Regions from separate parts of the Zymobacter palmae genome, predicted to be linked through region 1. Evidence: predicted binding sites of a transcription regulator. Region 1 holds the regulator's gene; each other region holds the start of a gene.

Region 1 (6,033 bases):
GGAAGACCATTATGTTGCGCATAGCATGTGTCACGCTTCTGTTCTCAAGCGCTTGTATCGCTGGACGATCTATCCTTCATCTCTATTGATTGCCTGCCTTCCTATTACCCCTCAAGCGATACCCCACGCATAGTTGCTTCTTTTCCATGTAAAACAGACGCCTGCCACTGATGCGACAATCAAGCCTTGGCGGGTGCCATATCGAAAGACCTTTCGTAGGAAGGCGTTGGGCCTGCTTCAGCCACAGCGAGCGGCTCAACCTCAGCCAGAAACAAAGCCACTATCGCGCCCTGCACCATCAGTGGCACGGCCCTCTTCACCGCCTGCTCGTTCGTCCGATACCTCCTCGTCATAGACCCGACACATAGCAAAACACCGTGGGTCCCTTTCAGGGCCCACGGTGTTTATATGCTGCTGTAAGGAAGAAGATATCGTTATTTCTTCGCGACAGCGTCTTTCAAATTCTTACCCGGTTTGAAAGCAACGTTCTTGCTGGCCGGAATGGTCAGCGGTTCACCCGTCTGCGGGTTTTTACCTGTACGTGCAGCACGTTCGCGCACGGTGAAGGTACCGAAACCGATCAAAGTAACGTCACCACCTTTAGACAGGCTACCGCTGATTTCATCAAGAATGGTATTCAGCACCTGGCTGGCCTTGTCCTTAGACAGATCTGCACGTTCGGCGATGGCTGCTGCAAGTTCCGGTTTACGCATGTTGAACTCCTGAAAAACAGAAAAAAGTATGGCACACGTGCCCATCCCTGGACGGAAACACGCAACGAGTGCGCTAATGTTCCCCGTCATGCCTGGACACACTGACATGACACCTCCACGGGGAAATGCCCTGCCTATAATGCCGCGATAGTGCATGTCATCATGCCTTCAACTACACATGATGAGCCGGTTGTCGCCATGCGACTCTGTCATGGCAATGCCAGCGTCATCGTAGCAACATCATATGAGGCGGTGCCAGTCGCGCCGGTCCGCTATACATATATTTGTCACGTCGTGTCACACACTCACATGTGTCATGGCAATGATAGACATCATTCGGGTACTCTCCATGCAAGGATAAGGCCTCTTTACTGTTTTCTGCTCTGGGATCCATCCATGTTGCACGCCATACACCACTTCCTTCGCTACCGCGCCTGCGATTTCATTCGGCTGATGCGCCTAGATCGACCTATTGGTACCTGGCTGCTGATGTGGCCGACACTCTCAGCGCTGTGGCTGGCCCGCCAGGGCATTCCCTCTCGACGCGTGCTGGTGATCTTCCTGCTGGGGGTCTATCTGATGCGCGCAGCGGGCTGCGTGATCAACGACTATGCCGATCGGCACATCGACGGCCATGTCGCACGCACCCGATCACGCCCCCTGGCCGTCGGGGCAATCGCTCCCAAAGAAGCACTGGCACTGTTCGGTATCCTGTTAGGCGCTTCCTTTATTCTTGTCTGTTTCACCAATGCATTCACGGTGCTGCTGTCGTTCGGTGGTGCCGCCCTAGCCGCCATCTATCCGTTCATGAAACGCTACACCCACCTTCCTCAGGTCGTGCTAGGAGCGGCATTCGGCTGGAGCATCCCAATGGCGTTCGGCGCCGTGCAGGGCACCGTGCCGCTGGACGCTTGGTGGCTGTTTCTAGCCAATGTGGTATGGTCGGTGATCTATGACACCCAGTACGCCATGGTCGATCGCGACGATGATCAGCAGCTTGGCGTTAAGTCCACTGCCATTCTGTTCGGCAACGCCGACCTCGCCATCATCATGCTGCTGCAACTGTTGATGCTGGTGCTGCTATCCGGTCTGGGACTCAGCATGGCACTGGGGGGATTCTATTGGCTGGGGGTAATGGGTGTTGCCGCTACCTTCCTGTACCAGCAGTGGTTGACGCGCTTCCGCGATCGCGACGCCTGTTTCAAGGCATTTCTCAACAATCACTGGACAGGAGTGTGTCTGTTCGGCGGTATCGCGCTGTCGCTCTGGCCCTGATTCATCAGCCCACCACTGGTTTCATGAGGAGCCACTATGGCGCAGACCATCCTGATCATCGATGACGAAGCGGCCATCCGCGACATGCTGGCAACCGCCCTTGAAATGGCGGGATTCGAGGTGCTGGAAGCCGAGAATGCGCAGCAAGGCCACGAGATGGTGCTTGATCATCGTCCCGATCTGATTCTGCTGGACTGGATGATGCCCGATATCAGCGGCATCAAACTGGCGCGCCGCCTGAAGCGCGACGAGACGACCCATGAAATTCCCATCATTCTGCTGACGGCAAAAGGTGAGGAAGACAACAAGGTGCAGGGGCTTGAAGCCGGCGCTGATGACTATGTCACCAAGCCGTTCTCGCCGCGCGAGCTAATTGCCCGCATGCGCGCGGTTATGCGCCGCGCCGCGCCAAGCGGCCAAGGCACCGTCGAAGTGAACGGCCTGGTACTCGACCCCACCAGTCAGCGCGTCACCATCGACGGGCGCCCACTTGAGCTGGGCCCTACCGAATATCGCTTACTGTCGTTCTTCATGACCCATCAGGAACGCGTTTACAGTCGCGCACAGCTGCTGGATCGCGTGTGGGGTGCAAGCGTGTTTGTAGAAGAGCGCACGATCGACGTTCATATCCGACGCCTGCGCAAAGCGATGGGAGAAGGCTACGATGGCCTGATCCAAACTGTCCGTGGCTCAGGCTACCGCTTCTCGGCCCAGCGCTGAACGCGAGCGAGAACCGCTACACTCATTCCATTCGGTGCCCACTCAGGACACCGCTTTTGCTGACTGCTTCGTCTGACAGGGATAACGCCGCATGTTCTGGCTGCGTGAACTGATGGTTATGCTACCGCTGGTGCTCGTGCCAACGGGAATACTGGGATTCTCACAGCATCAATGGCTGTGGGGGCTGTGTATTGGCCTCATGGCGGCACTGCTGCGACAGCTGCGGCAACTCTGGCAGGTCTACCGCTGGTTTCGTACACCAGAGCAGCCTGTACCGTGGGCTAACGGCGGCTGGGGGGCCATGCTGTCGCGCCTGCACCGTTACCGTCAAGCACAGCATCGCCGCCAGAAACGCCTGAACGATGCTGTCCTCCGTATGGGACAGACCGCCGAGGCCATGACCGATGCGATTGTTGCTATCGACAGCCACGGGCAACTCGATAGCTGGAACCATGCCGCACAACGCATCCTTGGCCTGAACACACAGGAACACCGAGGTCAGGTCATCACGAACGTACTGCACGACGAACAGTTCGTACGCTACTACGAAGATCAGCACTACGATGAACCGCTTGTCCGTCCGTCCCCGGTTGATACGTCATACATGCTACAGTACCGCATCACTCCGTTTGGCAACGACGAGCGACTGCTGATTGTCAGTGACGTCACGCGTCTGCATCGTCTGGAACAAATGCGCCGCGATTTCGTCGCTAACGTCTCCCATGAGCTACGCACACCACTGACCGTGCTGCGTGGCTATCTGGAAACGTTCGAACAGGCCGCTAACGATATATTGCCGCCGCGATTGGCTCGCGGCATCGGCCAGATGCAACAGCAGGCCGAGCGCATGCAGCACCTGACCGATGACCTGCTGATGCTATCGCGCTTGGAAAACGATACCCGCACCACGCCTCACGCCATCATGGATATTGCAGCCCTGATCGACAACGTGCGCCGTGACGGTATCGCACTATCGGAGTCCTACGGCCATACGTTGACTATGAAGGTCGAACCGGGCTACAGCCTCTACGGCGACCCTCTCGAAATTCGTAGCGCCATCACCAATCTTGTATCGAATGCCGTGCGCTATTCCGGCCAACAGCGCACTATCGAGCTGACGTGGACATTGGAACGTGACGCACATGGCAGCGTTCAAGGCGGCATTCTCGAAGTGGCAGATGATGGCGATGGTATCGACCAACGCCACCTTCCACGCCTAACCGAACGTTTCTATCGTGTCGACAAGGGGCGTTCCAGTGCCACTGGGGGAACGGGGCTTGGGCTTGCGATCGTCAAGCACGTCATGCTGCGCCACAAAGGCTATTTGACCATTAAGAGTGCTCCCGGAGAAGGTGCCCGCTTCAGCCTACATTTCCCTGAAGACCGCCTGATTCCTAACGGCCTGTAACCCTCTCTTTTGCTCTCACAAAAAAGGCGCATCATGATGATGCGCCTTTTTTATTCCCTTGTTTAAAGATCTATTCAGCGATAGCGATCACTTACTTACGTCTGACGGCACGCACAGGAACAGGCTTAGGTGCGAAGCGGCTGCCTAGCAATTGTTGGGCAACGGCAGGCCCTTGATACTTGTCGAGCAGCGCAAACAGAATGGCCGTTGTTTCCGCATCGGCAACGCCACTGTAATCGGCGGGTCGGAAGTGCATCTGGAACGCAGCCACGACCTGCCGTGTCTTCTCATCCATTACCCCGCTGGATACCAAACTGTAGCCATAGCGTGAAAACGCGTTCTGCAGATCACCAATCGCCGGCAGGCCCAGACTATCAAAGCGCTGCCGATAGGCAGCGATCGTAGCGCTATCAGGCCACGCCCCCACCCCCGCATCGGCCAGCTCTTTCCATGGGAAGAAGGGACCCGGATCCAGCTTGCGGCCCGGCGAGATATCCGAGTGCCCTACGACATCGGTCGGCGTGATGCCATAGCGGTTAACGATATCCTTCGCGAGCACCACAACCTGATTAATCTGAGAAGATGAAAACGGATGCCACACCATCCCTGTTTCAGTCCGCGTGAAACCGGGATTGACGATCTCGATACCGATGGAGGTGTCGTTAAGGTTGTCGCGTCCTTTCCACGAACTGACGCCCGCATGCCATGCCCGCAGATCCTCATCGGCCAGCTGCATGATGACAGGCTGGCTATTGTAGATGCCGGTTTGTTCGGGAATCAGATAGTGCACGCCAACGTGTTCGCCGGTCAGCTCACGGATGGCAGCGGGATCGTCTCCCCCCGTGTAGTGGATCACCAGCGTTCGCACACGTGCGTTGGCCGCGGAAGAGCGCAGGCTGTGATCGACGCGATAGCCACTGCGTCGTTCTAGCTTCTGTGCTTCTGCGGGGCTGTAATAGCGAGGAGGAAAGGCATCCTGCAACACGGGAGGGCTGATCGGCTGATGATCGACCACTTTGAGTGAGGGAGAACGCGTGGTGGGTTTGGCAGGCTCGCCAGCACACCCCACCACTGCCGTCATAACCATTCCCAGTAATACTGATGGCAGCGCCAGACGGCGAAGCGAACGCGATTCACGGGCCATGAATGAGGTCTCAGGTACAAGAATGACGGTAAAGGGGAAAATGCCCCGATGGTCATAGCCGCTGGCCATCAGAGCCGATGAAATATGACACGGTGGACTGCGCTCATACTGAACCGCACCACTCTATGAAGCGTAGCACCTTCTGATTTACTCTCCTTCCTGCCCTGCTGAAAACTGGCTTAGAAGGCAAACATGGCATCAATTGACGGCATCCAAAGTTTGTAACCACTTACAAACCCCAGAGATGGCTTATCAAAAGCACTCGACTATCAAGACCCCGTTCGATAATGGTGGCTCCAGAGAATAACGCCTGCGGCTACGGCCGCGGGCATAATAATCAGATTGAGTATCGGGACGACGATAAGAGGCGTCAGGATAAGACCAAAGAGCAGCGTCTGTCCCTTATGCTTCCATAGCAAGCCACGCATATCCGCAAAGCTCACCTGATGGTTATCCATCACATAGTCCAGATACTGAATGGACAGGCACCAAGCCGAAAGAAGCAGCCAGGCCACTGGCATGAACGGCTGTGTCCCCGGAACAAAGCCGATAGCGAACAGCAGCGCCATCCGCGGCAGGATGAACGACAGTTTTTGCCATTCACGCCCGAGGCTATCAGTGATCAGCTGCCCCCAGCGCCGCTCGTCCTGACTGCCACTCCCCCCTAGCTGCCGTTCGACCTGTTCCGCCAGCAGGCCATAGAAGGGGGACGCCAGAAAGGCAACGACAAGCGTGAATGTGAAGTAAGTGATAACTAACGATGTAGCCATCAT
Region 2 (6,033 bases), 970 kb from region 1:
CATCAGCCAGTGCCATGATCTGGCGAACGCCTTGGTTGAACTCGCGTGCTTCGAAGGCAGCGGCAATATCATCCCCAGCGTCAATGAAGCGCTGCAGCAGTTCGGGTTCAGTAACCGTGCTAGATAGGCGACCGCCTGCCTTCTTGATAAAGCCTGCACAGCGGCTCGCGATATTGACCACTTTGCCGACCACGTCGGAGTTCACGCGCGTCACGAAGTCTTCAAGGTTGAGGTCAAGGTCTTCAACGCGGGAGTTCAGCTTGGCGGCGAAGTAGTAGCGCAGGTATTCCGGTTCAAGGAACTGCGCATAGGTATCGGCCTTGATGAAGGTGCCGCGAGATTTGGACATCTTGGCACCGTTCACGGTCACGAAACCGTGGCAGTTGATGCCTGTTGGCAGGCGCATGTTGGCGCCTTTCAGCATCGACGGCCAGAACAGCGCGTGGAAGTAAACGATATCCTTACCGATGAAGTGATACAGCTCGGCATCCGCATTCGGGCCCCAGTAGCTATCAAAATCTAAGCCTTCACGATCAGCGAGCTGCTTGAAGCTGGTGACGTAGCCGATAGGGGCGTCGACCCAGACATAGAAGAATTTGTTTGGCGCATCCGGAATCTCGAAGCCGAAGTAGGGCGCATCACGCGAAATGTCCCATTCTTTCAGGCCGTTTTCGAACCATTCTTGCAGTTTATTGGCGATTTGCGGCTGGACGGTGCCGGACTGCAACCACTCCTGCAGGAACTCTTTGAAGTCCGGCAGTTTGAAGAAATAGTGAGTCGACGTGCGCAGTTCCGGTGTGGCACCAGAAATGGCCGACACCGGATTGATCAGTTCTGCTGGCGTATAGGTTGTGCCGCATGCTTCGCAGTTGTCGCCGTACTGGTCGGGCGTATGGCATTTCGGGCAGGTGCCCTTGATGAAGCGATCGGCCAGAAACAGCCCTTTTTCAGGGTCGTACATCTGTTCGATGTCGCGCGTGGCGATATGGCCTGCGTCGCGCAGACGACGATAGATTTCGCCGCTGAAATGGCGGTTCTCATCGGAGTTGGTTGAGCTGTAGTTGTCGAAGTGCACACCGAATTTAGCGAAGTCAGCTTGGTGGGCTTCGTTTACGCGTGCGATCAGCTCTTCCGGAGTGATGCCTTCCTGCTCGGCACGCAACATGATGGCCGTACCGTGCGCATCGTCAGCGCAAACGTAGTGGCACTCATGACCGCGGCTTTTCTGGAAGCGAACCCACATGTCGGTCTGGATGTACTCGAGCAAGTGCCCTAGGTGGATATCTCCATTGGCGTAAGGAAGCGCGCTGGTAACCAGAATCTTGCGTCTTGACATGGGGTGTGGCCTCGAACATTTGAAGTTGTCTGCACTGCCATGCCCTGCGGTAATCAGTGCTCAGGTACGTTGGTGCATGTGCAGACAGCGGCAGAATTCGGGATGATGAAGTGAAACGTCGCAATCATCCAATACTGATAGAATCGTACATTCTAACGCGTTAACCCGCATTTCGGTATGGGGTGCGCGGTGGGAACGCCAATAAAAACACCACTTTTTCTGAGGGTGTCATTATCGCGTGCGAGCTAGCCGCAGGCCTGCGATCGGAGCATGGCATTGCAGATTAAGCCAGAGTGTTGTTGTGGGGTAATGACGCGTGTCGTTGTAAAGTAGAGGAAGTGAAACGTCTGCGTGATTGGATGTGTTTCGATGCAGAAAAAAGGCGAGTCGTGCTGTTACCAAGCTGAACGGGAAGAGGGTGAGTCCTTGGTGCCTTGGTGAGAGCGGCCGCGCTTATGCCACTGAATGAATAAAGAAAAGGAGCAGGTCGATGGCGAATACGGTCGGGCATATCATTGCCGTTGCATCGGGCAAGGGCGGGGTCGGCAAATCGACGGTGACGGCGAATCTGGCGTTGGCCATGGCGGCGCGGGGCAAGCGAGTGGGTGTGCTCGATGCCGATATCTATGGTCCGAGTCAGGCACATATGCTGGGTGTCGATCCACAGACGCGCCCGGACATGATCGATGACAAGACCATGCGCCCCGTTGATGCGCATGGTCTTCGGGTAATGTCGATCGCCTTTTTAGTTGACGTGACCACGCCGATGGTGTGGCGCGGACCGATGGCCTCAACGGCTTTTCAGCAGCTCTACAATCAGACGCAGTGGGGCGAACTGGACTATTTGTTCATTGATATGCCGCCCGGCACGGGAGACATACAGCTGACGCTGGCACAGAAAGTCCCCGTGTCCGGTGCCGTCATCGTGACCACGCCGCAGGATATCGCGCTGCTGGATGCTGAGCGAGGAATCGAGATGTTCCGCAAGGTGCATGTGCCGGTGTTGGGAATTGTTGAAAATATGAGTTTTCATACCTGCTCATGCTGTGGGCACCAAGAAGCTATTTTTGGTGAAGGGGGCGGTCAGCGCATTGCCGAGCGTTACAACGCACCGGTCCTCGGCCGCCTACCATTGGCGCTGTCGGTCCGTGAGCAGATGGATAAAGGCGTGCCGCCCGTCATCGCTGCACCGGATCAGCCTGCCGCTCAGCACTTCGCCTCGATCGTGGCGCAGCTGGATGAGGCATGTCAGGCCCAGCCGGAAGCCTCAGGTCCCACCATTGGCTTCAGCTGATGCGGGCGCTGATAATGTGGTGATGGGGAAAGTCTGGTATCCTCGCGCACAAGCACAGACGGCTGGCCATAGCGGTCAGTCATGACTTCACAGATTGACAGGTAGGCGCAGCGCATGAGTATCAAATCGGACCACTGGATTCGTCGAATGGCACGCGACCACGGCATGATCGAGCCTTTCGAAGCCGATCAGGTCCGTAACGCTGAAGACGGGCAGCGCGTCATTTCCTATGGCACCTCCAGCTATGGCTATGACGTCCGCTGTGCAAACGAATTCAAGGTGTTCACTAACATCTTCTCTGCGACCGTTGACCCTAAGAACTTCGATGATCGCAGCTTCGTAGACGTGACGGGCGACGTCTGCATTATTCCGCCGAACTCGTTTGCGCTGGCACGTACGGTGGAATATTTCCGCATCCCGCGCAGCGTTCTGACGGTATGCTTGGGTAAATCCACATACGCGCGCTGCGGCATCATCGTTAACGTCACGCCGTTGGAACCTGAGTGGGAAGGGCACGTGACGCTGGAATTTTCCAACACCACTAACCTGCCCGCGAAGATCTATGCCAACGAAGGCGTGGCGCAGATGCTGTTCTTTGAATCCGACGAAATCTGCGATGTGTCCTACGGCGATCGCAACGGTAAATACCAAGGCCAGCGTGGCGTCACTCTGCCGCGTACCTGATCGCGCGCGACTCCGCTAAGGCGAGCACGACCGGCTGCGCCGACATAGTGCTGTTTGTGAATGGAAAAGCACCAACCGTTAAGGTTGGTGCTTTTTTTATGCGCTGTGCACAAACGAAGAGTTTTATCGTAGCGATGATGTTCAGAACGCCTTGATGTGGAGTGCGGTGAACGATCGGATGTTTAATGTGTCGGGCCATGGCACTGCCTGAGAGCTCCTAGGCTATGGCGTAATAACGCATCAATGGCGTCATCTAACTGTCATCGATCGGTGACTATAGTGGGCGCAACATATTGAAGGCAAAAGGAGATAGGCAGTGAAGATCATGCAGTGGTTCGCCGGTAGTGCGTTAGCGGTGCTCTTTTCCGTACCGTTAGCGTCAGGAATGGAGGGGGCGACGCAGATCCGTATGCCTTGTCCGATGGGAGATTGTTCGGCAGGTGTCTCTCTGAACTATATCGGTGAGTATTCGTTACCGTGGGATACTCAATTTGATGGTATTCCCTTCGGAGGGATATCGGGGCTGGATTTCGATCCCGCAACGGGCCACTACTTGGCCATCAGCGATGACCGATCGCAGAAGGCTCCCGCGCGTATCTATGAGCTGGCCATCGACATTCAGCCTGGACAGATACGGCGCGTTGATGTGGTACGCACCATCACGCTTAAGGATCGCAATGGACAGCCTTTCGCCGCAGGCAGTGTCGATCCGGAATCGGTCCGGCGTGGGCCGAACAACCAGCTCTACTGGACGAGTGAAGGCAGTGCGCGTGCAGGCTTGCCGTCCGTGGTGCGTGTTGCCGACAATAATGGCGCTTGGGTCAAAGAGTTTTCAGTGCCGGAAGGTTTTGCGCCCACAGCGGACAGGCAGAGTGGCATTCGTGACAACCTCGCATTTGAGGGGCTTGCCGTACTGCCTTCCGGCGACTTGATCGCGGGGATGGAAACGTCGCTGCGCCAAGATGGATCGATCGCGCGGCTGACGTCTGGCAGCTTAGCCCGATTCGTGCGCTACGATGCTCGCAGTGGCCAACCGACGGCGGCCTATACCTATCCTGTTTCACCGGTGCCGCAGCCTGCACTACGTTCTCCATATTCCAACGATAATGGCGTGTCGGAAGTGGTGGCACTCGACGATCATCGTCTGTTGGTTATTGAGCGCAGCTTTGCCAGTGGCTATGGGGCGACCATTAAGGTTTTTATGGCGGATATCGCCGGCGCGACCGATGTACTGCATCTGTCATCGTTGGCGAACACCAATCAACGCATCACGCCGATACGCAAGAGCCAGTTGATCGATTTTCGTGCGATGGGACTTGTGCCTGACAATATCGAAAGCGTTGCTCTGGGGCGTGCCGCCGATGGCAGCGAGGTACTTGTCTTTGCGTCAGATGACAACTTTAGCGTGCATCAAAAAAACCAGTTCTTCGCATTCAAGATTGAGCAACGACCGCATTGATAGATCCAGACGACTACCCTGCCACTGTGCAGGGTAGTCGGCACGCACCTCTATACTATTCTCGCCCTATTATTCGCCGTTGAGTTCTTCTTCGGCGTCTTCGTTTGATAGGCGAAGCCCGGTCGGTGGCAGCAGGATGCCGTCCAGCTCGGCTCCCTGTGCCCCCAGTTTTAGGCGTCCTTCTAGGAACCAGCGAATGGCGATCGGGTAGATCAGTTCTTCGCGAGCCAGCACTTTCTCTGCCAGCGTTTCCGCTGTGTCATCGCTGGCCACCTTGGCCACGGCCTGAATGATGAGCGGTCCCGTATTCAGCCCTTCGATGACGAAATGCACGCTGGCACCGTGCTCCTGTAGACCTTCATCCAGTGCACGCTGGTGCGTGTGACGCCCCACCAGTGCGGGCAGCAGCGATGGGTGACAGTTCAGCAATCGTCCGTTGAAGCGGCTGGTGAATATTGGGCTGAAGATGTGCCAGAAGCCATCAAGCACTACTAGGTCTGGGGCATGGCGTTCGATCGTTTTTATCAGTGCGCCATCATAAGCTGTCGGCGTGTCGTATTCATCACGGGGCAGTATGGCAACGTCGATACCTGCCGCATGAGCCTTTTCCGTGCCGGCAGTATCGGTGCGATCGGCAATGACGGCGACCAGTTCGCCCCCCAACTCATCGTGAGACTGAGCCTCGATCAGCGCTTCCAGCCGGTTGCCTTCGCCTGACAGCAGCGCGACGATGCGGCGGGGCGGCACTTGTTCGGGAGTGAAGCCTGAGTCGGTTTTGTCGTCCATGGGAAAGCTCCTGACGTGGTCGAAAAAGCAGTAATGACTGGCAAGTGCGGCAACCCGAAAGGGAAGGCTTGGCGTCAGTATGGCCTCACCGCGTGAACAATGAGGTATGATAATGACATGACAAGGTGTGCCGTTCATGACCAGCAAGAATAGAGGGGCCGCATTGTAGCACCATCCGCGGCCATTATAGAGTCGCCAATGGGCATGGATACGAGCACACCAGGGACGGAGTGACAGGCAGGACGGCCTCGTTCACGACCGGGGATGACCCTTTAAGGGGAAACAGGTTTCAGGAGAAGCAATGCCGTGGCAATTGCCGTTGGGCGTGGGTATCCATGATGACGCAACGTTTGCCAGTTTTCTGCCGGGAGATAATGCTGGCGCTATCGCTGCACTGAAACTTCAGCTGCAGCGTGCGGACGAACCGTTGGTCTATCTGTGGGGCAATGAAGAGACGGGGCGTAGCCACCTGTT
Region 3 (6,033 bases), 1.4 Mb from region 1:
CGACGGCTCCGGTGGCGAGCGGTGCTTACGGGGCATTAATATACCGTTATCATTGGCATATGATAACCATGCACTTTGGAGAGGTATAATAGCGCAAAACAGCAAATGGAAAGGTGTGAAAGGAGATGAGCGTAAGGATACGCTGAGCGTGATAACGACATAACGACAAGGAGGGGCAGTGCGTGGGTTTACCTTAAGGAGGTCGGCAGATGACGTAACGGTATGCCGCTCTGTCTGCCACCGCCTTGTTCATGACGGTTATGTTTATCTATTCATAAAGGAAACAGATTCGAGCGGCAGACATCCTGAATGACCGCTCGAAAGGTGTCGTTAGTCTCTGTCCTTGCGTACGCGCAATAGCATACGCAACGCACGCTCGATGATATGTGCCTGATCGGCATCGAGTTGCAACAAGGTATTCGCCACGCTGTCCACGCAGCGGCGATGCTCTTCAGAGGCATTTTCGTAGACGCGAGTCTGATAGGCACGACGCGGCTCTTCGATCCCGACCGGCTGCGGCTGGTTGGGCTCATAGTCCAGCGAATAGCGAGGTAGGTTGAGACGCGCTTCGATGTCGCGTGCCAGTTCCTCGCCGATATTGCGATTGGACTGTGATGAAGTGGAACCGTGCGTCGACAGTATCCGGGAGATATAGCTGGGTGAACGCTCCAACGCATTGGCGAGTTCTACCTGCCTACCCTCGAACAGGTCGTTCATCAGATTACGTAAGTTCTTACGGCGGATGTCATAGATCGTCATACCGCTATCATCGCGGGAGCTTATTCAAAGATAAATTTCCCGCGGGATAATTCGGATATGCCTTTAAGGTCATTATGTCATGCGGTGTCTACCGCGAACGACGCTCACTTGTGAGCACGGAGTACGTCTATTACCTTGCGTAGGGTTTCGACCTCCGCCAAGGACATGAAAGGCAGGCTATTCATGATGTATTGGATATGCGCACAATGGCGACATTGTGTCTCAGTATCACCGTGACAGCAGCCCGGCGTAGAGAACGGAGGCGTCGGTGCTTGGTCAGAATCATCACGCGTCGTGTCGTAGGCCTCCATCGGCTCACCGACAGTTTGGGCGGCACCATTGGCAAGTGGACGATCAAGATAGCCCGTTTCCAGACCAAGATGGTGCTCAATGCGACGCGCACTGATCTCACTCATATTTCGCGTCCACGACTTGCCATCCCGCGGCGGTGATAGCCAACGGGATATTTCACCTGCATTGCGCTCGACCGCCTTTGCGAGGGCAGTCTGATTTCCCTTGAACCGTTCGCGAATCAAGCGTTGCAGGTGAATGCGTCGCCGATCGTATAGCGTGTTGATATCCATGACGCTATCATCGCGTAACGTTTCCTTCGGGTAAATAACCGCAGGGTGTTGATGTTAAAATAACCTTGAGGTCATAATGGGCGTGACCTTTATGGTAACAGCAACGGGAGGAGCCGTGCTCACCTTCTATGTCGACCAGCACTAATATGGAGTAAGAGGAACAGAAGCATGACAAAGAAAAGAAACACGCAGCTGTTGAACTGGATCAAGACGGCGACCGATGAACAGGTCAATATGGCCGGGGCCTCACGCAGCTACCTGCGCCTGATCGCCTATGGTCACAAGCACCCCTCGGCCTCGGTGGCGGCCGGTATTGAGCGGGCCACGCAAGGGGCGGTCACGCGGCAGCAGCTGCGCCCGCAGGACTGGCCACTGATCTGGCCAGAGCTTGCCGACAGCCCCGAGCAGATCGCACAGGCCGCAAAGGCACTGGCGACCATTCAAGCGCAGACCGAGCATTCGCCACGATAATAAAGACAGCGCTATTTTATTTGATGTAATCAAGCGGGCATGCCGCTTCGAGCGAGCATGAAAAGGGCGCGCTATGCGGGCCGATGCGTAATGCGGCACGGGTAGGGCGCCTTGCAATTATGGACCAGTGGCACTATCGGTTATCACAGCCACTAGCGGTTATCACCGTGACCGAAATCACTGATCGCTGCGATGGAAGGGCGGACGCAGGGTGGGGATCCGTGTTCAGTGAGGGTAGGGCAGCAGAGGCATGATGCAATGACGTTTCCTTTAAGAAATAAATGGCGGTCCTGAAACGTGCGGTAAAAATAAAAAGCGCATTGCCTGTTGTCATATAACCGTCACATATCTATGTGATTTTGGAATACGAGGGTGCTGAACATGGACATAGTCTCGTGAGGTTATAATGGGTAAAAATAAACCCGATGTCAGCAAGGAAATAAGCTGGCTGGCATTCAATGAACGAGTATTGCAAGAGGCAGCGGATAAGAATAATCCCCTTATTGAACGAATGCGCTTTCTTGGCATTTATTCCAGCAACCTTGAAGAATTCTATAAAGTGCGCGTTGCTGATCTGCGGCGTAGGATGCTGATCTACGAACATCAGCCGCAGGGACATGAACTGCGCCAGCTGCTCAAGCAGATCAGGGCCTACGTCAAGGCGCTGGAGCAGCGGTTCGATGCGCTTTACAAAGCGCTGCTGATAGAGCTGGCCCGTAATCAGATATTCTTGGTCAATGAACACCAGTTGACGGCCGAACAGCAGCAGTGGTTGAGTCGGTATTTTATCGATAATCTGCACCCGTACATCAACCCTATTATGATCAGTCCAGAAATGGATCTGACCCGCTTTTTGAAAGACGATAACACTTATTTAGCCGTCGATATAAAATGCGGCAAGCATACGCACTATGCGTTACTCGAAATTATTTCCAATAAACTACCGCGATTTATCACCCTGCCATCTTCCTCTCGTCGCCGTCACAGCATCATTCTGCTGGACAATGTCATGCGCTATTGCCTGCGCGATATCTTCGAACAGTTCTATGACCCCATTGATGAACTGCACGCGTATGCAATGAAGATGACACGGGATGCGGAATACGATCTGGTCTCGGAGGTGGAATCGAGTCTGCTTGATGTGATGTCCTCCAGTCTCAAGCAGCGTCTGACGGCCAAACTGGTGCGGTTCGTCTATCAGCGTGAGATGCCGCAGGAAATGGTGGCGATGCTGTGCGAGAAACTGTCGATCACCGATGCCGACTACCTGACCGCAGGTGGCCGTTATCACAGCGACAAGGACTTCATCAAGTTCCCCAATATCGGGCGACGCAGTCTGGAATACCGACCGCTGCCGCCAGCCGCGCATCCCGCTTTCAAGGGTTGCCGCAACGGTTTTGATGCGATCCGGCGGCAGGATATCCTGCTGTACTATCCCTACCATTCGTTCGAGCATGTGCTGGATGTGCTGCGTCAGGCTGCCTGCGATCCCGATGTGGTGTCTCTCAAGATCAATATCTATCGCGTTGCCCGTCAGTCACAGGTGATCGACGCCTTGGTGCACGCGGCCTATAACGGCAAGAAAGTGACGGTAATGGTCGAGCTTCAAGCCCGCTTCGACGAAGAAGCCAATATCATGTGGGCCAAGCGTCTGACCGATGCCGGTGTGCGCGTACTGTTTTCCGCGCCGGGGTTCAAGGTGCACGCCAAGCTGTTTTTGATTACGCGCCGAGAGGGAAATGCGCTCGTGCAGTATGCCCATATCGGTACCGGCAACTTCAATGAATCGACAGCTCGGTTGTATACCGACTACTCGCTGCTGACCGCTGATGAACGCATCACCGATGAAGTGCAGCGCGTGTTCCGCTTTCTGGAAATGCCATATTTCCCGGAAACGTTCGAACATCTGATGGTTTCACCACAGAACACGCGTGAATCGCTGTATGCGCTGATCGACCATGAAATCCATAACGCCGGGCAGGGCAAGGCTACTGGCATCACGCTCAAGGTTAACAATCTGGTCGATGATGGCTTGATTGAGCGGCTATATGCTGCCTCCCGCGCGGGGGTGCCGATCGATTTGTTGGTGCGCGGTATGTGCACGTTGGTGCCTCAGCAGAAAGGGCTTAGCGATAACATTCGGGCCATCAGCATCCTTGATCGCTATCTGGAGCACGACCGTGTCTACGTCTTTGAGAACAATGGCAATCGACGGGTGTTCATTTCATCCGCGGACTGGATGACGCGCAATATCGACAATCGCGTTGAAGTGGCCGTGGAGCTGCTCGCGCCCGCCATCAAGCGTCAGGTGCTGGACATCCTTGCGCTGCTGTTCAGCGACAATACCAAGGCGCGTGTTATCGACCGCTCGCTGAGCAATCGCTATGTGCCGCGCGGCAATCAGCGCAAGGTAAGAGGGCAGCTTGCTGTCCACCAGTACATCGAACGTATGGCAAGCGATTCGCATGCGTAGACCGTTCGCTGAATAACAATAACTGCCTGCGTACGTTGCCGTGTGCAAAGGTGATCTAAAAGGACTCATATCACTATGCCTATCTCTTCCGTTCCTGCGCGCAGCCAGTCACAGGCGCCGCGTGAATATGCCGTGATTGATCTGGGATCCAACAGCTTCCAGATGCTCGTGGCAAGAATCGCCAACGACACCGTGTACGCGGTAGATCGCATCCGCTATCCCGTGCGCTTGGCGGCGGGGCTGAACGATCAGATGGCCATGAGCGAAGAATCTATGCAGCGTGGGCTGGATTGCCTGGCTCTGTTTGCTGAGCGTCTGCAAGGCTTTCCCGCCGAAAGCGTGTCGATCATCGGCACCTATACGCTGAGGGTCGCGACCAATACCGACGTTTTCCTTGAGCGGGCTGCGGCCATTCTGCCGTATCCCATTGAGGTCGTGTCGGGTCATCAGGAGGCGCGCCTGATCTTTATGGGCGTCGAGCATACTCAGCCCGAGCAGGGCCAGATACTGGTCATCGATATCGGTGGTGGTTCGACCGAATGCATTATTGGCAAGGATTTCACGCCGCTGCTGATCGAAAGCTGTTCGATGGGCTGTGTCAGCTTTGCCGATGTCTATTTCGGCAATGAAGAGATCAGCCCCGAGCGCTTTGAACGTGCACGCGCCGCTGCCGCACAGAAGATGGTGTCGTCCGCGGCGCAGTTCAGCGAATACGGTTGGGAGTGCGGTTTGGGCACGTCCAGCACCATCAAGTCGATAAGCCGTGTGCTGGCCAGTATGGAAGAGCCGGAAGGGCGGGTGACACGCAAAGGGCTAGAGCGATTGGTCGCTGAGGTGTTGAAGTACACCACTTTCGACAGCCTGATCCTGCCGGGGCTGCCCAAAGAGCGCAAGGGCATCTTTGTGCCGGGGCTGGCAATCCTATGTGGTGTGTTCGATGCACTGGGTCTTGAAACGCTGCACTACTGTGCCAGCGGGCTGCGTGAAGGGATGCTGTATGAAACCGAACCCACTTGGCGTTGCCACGATATACGCAGTCGCTCCTTTGGAGCGCTGACGATACAGTACATGCTGGACGTTGCGCAGGCCGAACGCGTTACGGAAACAATGTTGGCCCTGTATGCGCAGTGGCGCCAGCAGAACCCGACGCTGGTCAATGCGTGGCTTGAACCGCTCGTGCACTGGAGTGGCATGCTGCATGAGATGGGCTTAAGCCTTAACTACAGCTGGCGTCAGCGCCACGCCGCCTATATTCTTCAGAACGCCAGCATTCCCGGATTCGATCAGGAGCAGCTGTCGGTGTTGTCGGCATGGGTGGGCGCACAGCGCAAAGGTATCAAAGTCGAAGACATTCCGTTTTCCGCCCTGTTTAGGAAAGAACAGCTGTTGCCGCTGATACTGATACTGCGCCTTGCCGTCATCCTTCACCGCAAGCGTCAGGCCAGCGCGTTACCCGATGCATGGGCTATCGAATCCAAGGGCATGCACTGGACGCTGTACCTGCCCGAGCGTTATCAGCAACAGCAGCATATCGTGATGGACGATCTCGAAAAGGAAAAGAGTCATTGGAAGAAGCTGGGCTGGAAGCTGTCGATACGCCATAAGACACCCTGACCGGCGCGGTACCGTGCCCCTTCGGCTCTACGATTGGGGCGCGGTGTCCTCTCTTGTGCTGAACTCTCTTGCGCTGAACACTGCCGAAGCTAGCGCTTTGGCTTGTCGTTTGGCTCATTGGCATTGCGTGGC
Region 4 (6,033 bases), 380 kb from region 1:
GGTATCTTCCTAACGCAAGAAAGCGGCCCTCGGTAGGGGCCGCTTTTTCATTGGCCGCGTTTTAGTGAGCGGCTGGTGCCAGTGTCTTGGTAACGTTCTGAGTGGTCTGGTGGCTGATGCCCAGTGCGTCACGAATGGTGAAGAACAGGTCTGTCTGGTCGGTCAGTCCCAGTACGCGGCCTGCACGCGGGCCAGTGGCGGCTATGCGCAGCTGAGTACCGGTATGTTCCTGCGATCCTTCGGAAGCGGTGGCATAGCTCATCGCCATCACCGCGTTGTCATGCGTGCGCAGTGCCAGCGACAGCCCCGGCACCTTGCCATCCGTGGGGATGATCTGGCTGGAGTGGGCATGGTCGGCTGTCACGAGCACCAGCGTATCCGGGTGGGTCTTGGCGTAGGCCAGTGCCTCCTGAATCGCTTGGTCGAGGTCGACAACTTCACCGATCTGGCCGCATGGGTTAGCCGCGTGATCCTGTTTGTCGATGGATGCCCCTTCCACCTGCAGGAAGAAGCCGGTGGGGTTCTTGTCCAGCAGTGAAATGGCCTTGCGGGTCATTTCCTTCAGGCTGGGCTGGCTGTCGGGGCGTTCGGGGTTAGGTGTGCAGACCGCCGGAGGTGTGTCGAGGTGGCCGTTGTGCGTGGCTTTGGGGCCATCCCAATTGACCGGCATATCGTTGGCCGCGAACAGTCCTAGCACCGGCTGTTTCTGATCAGCCACCTTCAGTGCGCTCAGCTGAGCGCGGTCGCCGACGAGCTGATAGCCGCGAGCGCTGGCTTGATCAAGCAAGCTCTGGCCTTTCCACTGCCCCGCATGGGCTTGTTGTTCGAAGTAGGCGCGACCACCGCCGAAAATGATGTCTGGGCGAACGTTGAGCGACTGTTCGGCGATTGAACCAGCGCCCCCGTTTTCGAGTGCATCCGCTGCGCACTTCGCGGCGACTTCATCGGGGCCCTTGCAGCTGCGCAGGGCAACGTGCGCCATCAGCGCGGCGGGGGTGGCGTCCTGTACCTCTGCCGTCGTGACGTTACCAGTGGCCTTGCCGCTGGCTTTAGCCAGTTCCAGCAGCGTTGGCATTGGGCGGCCATTCACATCAACACCGATGGCCTTGTTGTAGCTTTTAGTACCGGTTGTCCAGCCGGTGGCCGATGCCGCTGAGTCCGTCACGTAATCCGGGCGGTGGGTCGTGCGGTCGAGCGAGAACGTGGTGTACTGGCCGGTGAAGGGGAAGGCATCCAGCCCTTTAAAACGGCCCGCAGCGCCTTCGGCGTAGTTGCGAGCAGACGTGATTTCCGAGTCACCCATGCCGTCTCCGATAAAAAGAATGACATTGCGTGCCTTCTGGTCGGAGAACGCCTGGCGAATCTCGTCCTGCGTGATGTGATAGCCGCGGCGTGCGGCGCCCTGTGCATCGACGGGGCCGGATACGGAAGCGGCCTGTGCGAGCGAGGCGGCAAGAAGCGTGCCGCAGAGGGTAAGGCTGGGAAGGGCAAAGCTGGAAAGATGTCGTGCCATCATGAGTCAGGATTCCCCGAAACGCTGTGAGTGCGGTTGTTATCCTCCGCGGGACCGCCAGTGCTGCCCGAGGAGTGCCCAGACACAGTTGCATGGGCAGATGACGTTTTCGTGACCGCTGGATGACATTCTGATGACAGTCGATTGCCGTCCTTTGGAGCTGATTTAGAGAGGGGCTTCATCGTGCCTTATATTTTTCTTATCTAAGGTGATGGCAGACTGTTTTATTGGCTGATGGCGCTGTTTTTCATAAAGAATTTTCTGCTTGTTGATCACTTTTGAGTGTTTTTAGGCGTTCTGAGTGTCATTTTCATGACATAGCAGACCTTCCTGTTTTGAAATACATGCCCGATATAACGTGTTGAATAACAATAGTATTTATACGGGTGGCCTATAGCCCTTTAACAAAACTGTCATTTACTCGTCACTTACCTGTCATAAAACCGTCACCGTTTTGTCACATCGCCCTTCTAGATTCTGGTCATGAGATGCACAGGCGATGCCGCCTTCGGCCCCTGTCATGCCGTGATCACTTTTCTGGAGAACCGCCATGCTCAAGCGCACGACCATTGCTCTGACCATGTTGTTAAGCGCTCCTCTTGTTCAGGCCGCTCCGACGGTGACAGGTGCTGGGGCAACCTTCCCTTATCCGGTGTATACGCGCTGGGCGGATGACTACCAGGATGCCAAGAACGTTGCTATCAACTATCAAGGCATTGGTTCGGGGGGCGGTATCGCTCAAATTAAAGCACGCACGGTGACGTTCGGTGCTTCTGACGTGCCGATGAGTGCAGAAGACCAGCAGAAAGCAGGGCTGGTGCAGTGGCCGATGATCATGGGGGGCGTTGTGCCCATCGTGAACCTTGGCGCTGCTCTTGGAGGGAATTCGCTGAAGTTGGATGGCGAAACCCTCGCGGCCATCTATTCCGGTGATATCACACGCTGGAATGATGCCCGCATCAAGGCGCTGAACCCTGATATCAATCTGCCGGATCTGGCGATCACGCCGGTTCACCGCGCAGAGGGATCGGGTACCAACTATCTGTTCACCCACTATCTGAGTGAGGTCAGTCCGGCCTTCAAACAGAAAGTCGGTGAAGGTAATACGGTGCCGTGGCCTAACGGTATTGGGGCTCAGGCCAATGGGGGAGTGGCTTCACGTGTGCAAGGCACGGTCGGAGCCATCGGGTATGTCGAGTACGCTTACGCGCGCCAGAACAAGGTGGCCACTGTGGTGCTGAAAAACCGCGACGGTGGGTATGTGACACCGGGCGCAGACAGCTTCAGCGCCGCTGCTCGACATGCAGACTGGAAGAATGCACCAGGTCTGGCGTTGGTCTTGACCAACCAGCCCGGCAAGGACAGCTGGCCGATCACCGGGGTGTCTTACATCCTGATGCCAGTCAAACCTGCCGATGCTGCAGCGGCCAAAGAAGCCTTGGCATTCTTCAACTGGGCCTACGTTAGCGGCAAGGATACTGCCGCGGCATTGGATTATGTAGCAATGCCGAAGAACGTAATCGACCAGGTGGAGCATGATGTCTGGTCGAAAATCACGGACGGCAGTACGCCGCTGTGGCCGGCCCAGTGATCTGCTGAATATCCGTCCCCCTGGCGGTAGTGTGGGCCGGGGGACGGGTACTCAGATAGCGAGCGCTGACCCGAACAGATGAACGTTATCGCCTCTGTCGGGCCAGTGTCTGCATCTGCCTTAAGGCGTCAAGCAGGAGTGATGGAATGATGACACGGCGAGCACCCAGTAAGAGAGGTGATCGTGTGCTGGCACTGACAACCGGGGCTGCCGCATGGAGCATCCCGGCCTTGTTGGTTGCCTTATTGCTGTCGCTGGCGATTGCAGGATGGCCTGCGCTGAGCCAGCACGGAATGGAATTCATTACGGGGACCGTCTGGGCGCCCGTTCAAGGCCAGTATGGTGCGCTTCCGGCGCTATACGGCACCGTCGTAAGTTCCCTTATTGCTATTGCACTGGCTGTGCCCGTTGCATGGGGTGTCGCCAGCCTGCTGACCGAATGGTGCCCTGTCAGGCTGGCCCGCTTTATTGGCTCGCTGATCGAACTGCTGGCTGCCGTACCGTCTATCGTCTACGGCATGTGGGGCAGCATGGTGCTGTGCCCGTGGTTGCAGCGACTGTTTCCCTCGATATTCCCCGCGGGGTCAGGCATCGCTTCTGCCGGTATCGTGCTGGCATTGATGGTCACCCCGTTGATTACCGCCATGACGCGCGATGCGATGCAACAGGTATCACCGCTAGTGAAAGAGTCCTGCTATGGGCTGGGCGGCACATCGTGGGAAACATTGCGCCATGTAGTTTTCCCATCGATTCGCCGCAGCTTGGCGGGGGCGATTGTACTGGGGCTTGGCCGCGCACTCGGCGAGACCATGGCGGTGTCGTTCGTGATCGGTAATAACGTCTTCCTGAGTATGTCACCGACGCATCAAGGTACCTCCATCGCCGCCCTGATTTCGTCGCAGTTCTCCGAAGCCGATGGCAGCCAGCGTTCCGCGCTGCTGGCCTTGGGGCTGCTGCTGTTCATCATCACTACAGTGGTGCTTGCCATTGCTCGCATGATTCAGCGAGGAGGAAAACAGGCATGATGACCTCAACCTCACGCTATCAACGCCGTCGTATCGTCAACCGCATTGCTTGGCTGGCCTGTCTAGGCGTTACAGGCCTGTGCTTGGTGGCCTTGGGGGCCATCCTTTTCCAACTGCTGTACAGCGGACTGCCGAAGCTGTCGCTTGAGGTCTTCACCTCTCGTACCCGCGCCAGTGGCGGTGGGTTGGGAAACGCCATTATCGGCAGTTTGACTATGACCCTACTCGGCACCCTACTGGGTACCGTGGTCGGCATGGCGGCCGGTAGCTGGCTGGCCGCAAGCCGCTCTCGCTGGTCGGGGCTTATCCGCTTTGCCAGCGACATGCTGTTGTCTGCACCGTCGATCATCATCGGCCTGTTCATCTATGCATTGGTGGTACTGCCAAGCGGTGGGTTCTCCGGCTGGGCGGGCAGCATCGCACTGGCGATCATCATCCTACCGATGGTCATTCGCTCGACTGAAGACATGCTGCGGCTGGTGCCGGCACCCACGCGCGAAGCGGCCTATGCGCTCGGTGCGCCGCGTTGGAAGGTGCTGACTTCGATCAGTTTCCGCATGGTGATGCCGGGCATTATCACGGGGATTTTGCTGGGCTGTGCGCGTATCAGTGGAGAGACCGCACCGCTGATCTTCACCTCCCTCAATACCAACCAATGGAACTGGTTCCGCCTGTCGGATGCCATGCCTAACCTGCCGATGACGCTGTATCAAAACATGACGCTGACAGGGTATGACATGGACAAGGTCGCGCTGGCTTGGACAGGGGCACTGCTGATGACGCTGATGATTCTGGTACTGGGCATCGTGTCCCGCCGCCTGGCACGTACCTCATGATCACGACCCAACGAAACGAACAGCAAGGAACTATCATGTATAACCCGCAGCGTTTCAGTACTGACGATCAGCAGGTCGTGTCACTTGATCCCTCTTTCGGCGACCGTTGCGGCAATTCCAGCGATCGACCCCACAATAAAGAAGAGCGCACTGTTATGGCGACACCTCTCGAACAGACCAACGATGCGGGTGCATTCAAGCTGGGCATTCGCGACCTGAACTTCTATTACGGCGACTTTCACGCGCTGAAGGATATCTCGCTGGACATTCAGGAACGCCAGGTAACCGCATTCATTGGCCCGTCTGGCTGTGGTAAGTCGACACTGCTGCGCTGCCTCAACCGTATCCACGAGCTGTATCCGAACATGCGTTGCGAAGGGGATATTCTGCTTGACGGTCAGAACGTGAACAGCCCCGACGTTGATGCCGAACTGCTGCGCATGCGTGTCGGCATGGTGTTCCAGCGCCCTACGCCGTTCCCGATGTCGATTCGCGATAACGTGGCTTTTGGCGTTAAGCTGCAGGAAAAAATCTCTCGCAGTGATCTGCAGGAGCGCGTCGAATGGGCGCTGCGCAAGGCCGCACTGTGGGATGAAGTGAAGGACAAGCTCAACCAGCCGGGGCTGTCACTGTCTGGCGGTCAGCAGCAGCGCTTGTGCATCGCACGTACCATTGCCACTAAGCCAGACGTGATTCTGCTCGACGAACCGACGTCAGCACTCGACCCGATTGCGACCGGTCATATTGAAACGCTGATTCAGGAGCTGGTGCAGGAGTACACCATCGTCATGGTGACCCACAACATGCAGCAGGCCGCGCGTATCTCCAACCGCACCGTGTTCATGTACATGGGCGAGATTGTCGAAGCGGGGCTGACCGAACGGATGTTCTCCAACCCCAGCGATCCACGTACGCTCAATTACATCCAGGGCCGCTTCGGCTAATTAGGTTGCTGGATAGCGCAAGGTTTCGGCCAAGGGCCGACCGGGGGGAAGGGCAAGGACGCCTTTCCTTGAAGCCAGAGGCGATGCAATGGGCATCGCCTTTTTTAATGCTTTACATTTCTAT

What was found. The regulator PhoB, encoded in region 1, activates phosphate uptake and scavenging genes when phosphate is short. The targets are predictions, from matches to a motif close to TGTCATANNNNTGTCANA.
Region 2: ZBT109_RS04635 (esterase-like activity of phytase family protein) is a predicted target of PhoB. The motif match lies at 3,562-3,579, and genes of this name have one in related genera.
Region 3: ppk1 (polyphosphate kinase 1) is a predicted target of PhoB. The motif match lies at 2,143-2,160, and genes of this name have one in related genera.
Region 4: pstS (phosphate ABC transporter substrate-binding protein PstS) is a predicted target of PhoB. The motif match lies at 1,947-1,964, and genes of this name have one in related genera.

Annotation. Positions count from the first base shown of each region.
Region 1 is NZ_AP018933.1:77,962-83,994, reverse strand. It holds gene ZBT109_RS00395 (hypothetical protein) at 1-89, shown strand, start outside; gene ZBT109_RS00390 (HU family DNA-binding protein) at 435-713, opposite strand; gene ubiA (4-hydroxybenzoate octaprenyltransferase) at 1,110-1,988, shown strand; gene phoB (phosphate regulon transcriptional regulator PhoB) at 2,025-2,708, shown strand; gene phoR (phosphate regulon sensor histidine kinase PhoR) at 2,800-4,116, shown strand; gene ZBT109_RS00370 (N-acetylmuramoyl-L-alanine amidase) at 4,208-5,260, opposite strand; gene cysZ (sulfate transporter CysZ) at 5,530-6,033, opposite strand, start outside.
Region 2 is NZ_AP018933.1:1,046,329-1,052,361, forward strand. It holds gene metG (methionine--tRNA ligase) at 1-1,336, opposite strand, end outside; gene apbC (iron-sulfur cluster carrier protein ApbC) at 1,827-2,630, shown strand; gene dcd (dCTP deaminase) at 2,745-3,314, shown strand; gene ZBT109_RS04635 (esterase-like activity of phytase family protein) at 3,640-4,773, shown strand; gene purN (phosphoribosylglycinamide formyltransferase) at 4,843-5,559, opposite strand; gene hda (DnaA regulatory inactivator Hda) at 5,861-6,033, shown strand, end outside.
Region 3 is NZ_AP018933.1:1,702,576-1,708,608, reverse strand. It holds gene ZBT109_RS07645 (hypothetical protein) at 331-759, opposite strand; gene ZBT109_RS07640 (hypothetical protein) at 864-1,343, opposite strand; gene ZBT109_RS07635 (transcriptional regulator) at 1,512-1,814, shown strand; gene ppk1 (polyphosphate kinase 1) at 2,221-4,287, shown strand; gene ZBT109_RS07625 (Ppx/GppA phosphatase family protein) at 4,363-5,901, shown strand.
Region 4 is NZ_AP018933.1:2,724,316-2,730,348, reverse strand. It holds gene phoA (alkaline phosphatase) at 62-1,516, opposite strand; gene pstS (phosphate ABC transporter substrate-binding protein PstS) at 2,064-3,104, shown strand; gene pstC (phosphate ABC transporter permease subunit PstC) at 3,251-4,129, shown strand; gene pstA (phosphate ABC transporter permease PstA) at 4,126-4,965, shown strand; gene pstB (phosphate ABC transporter ATP-binding protein PstB) at 5,121-5,909, shown strand.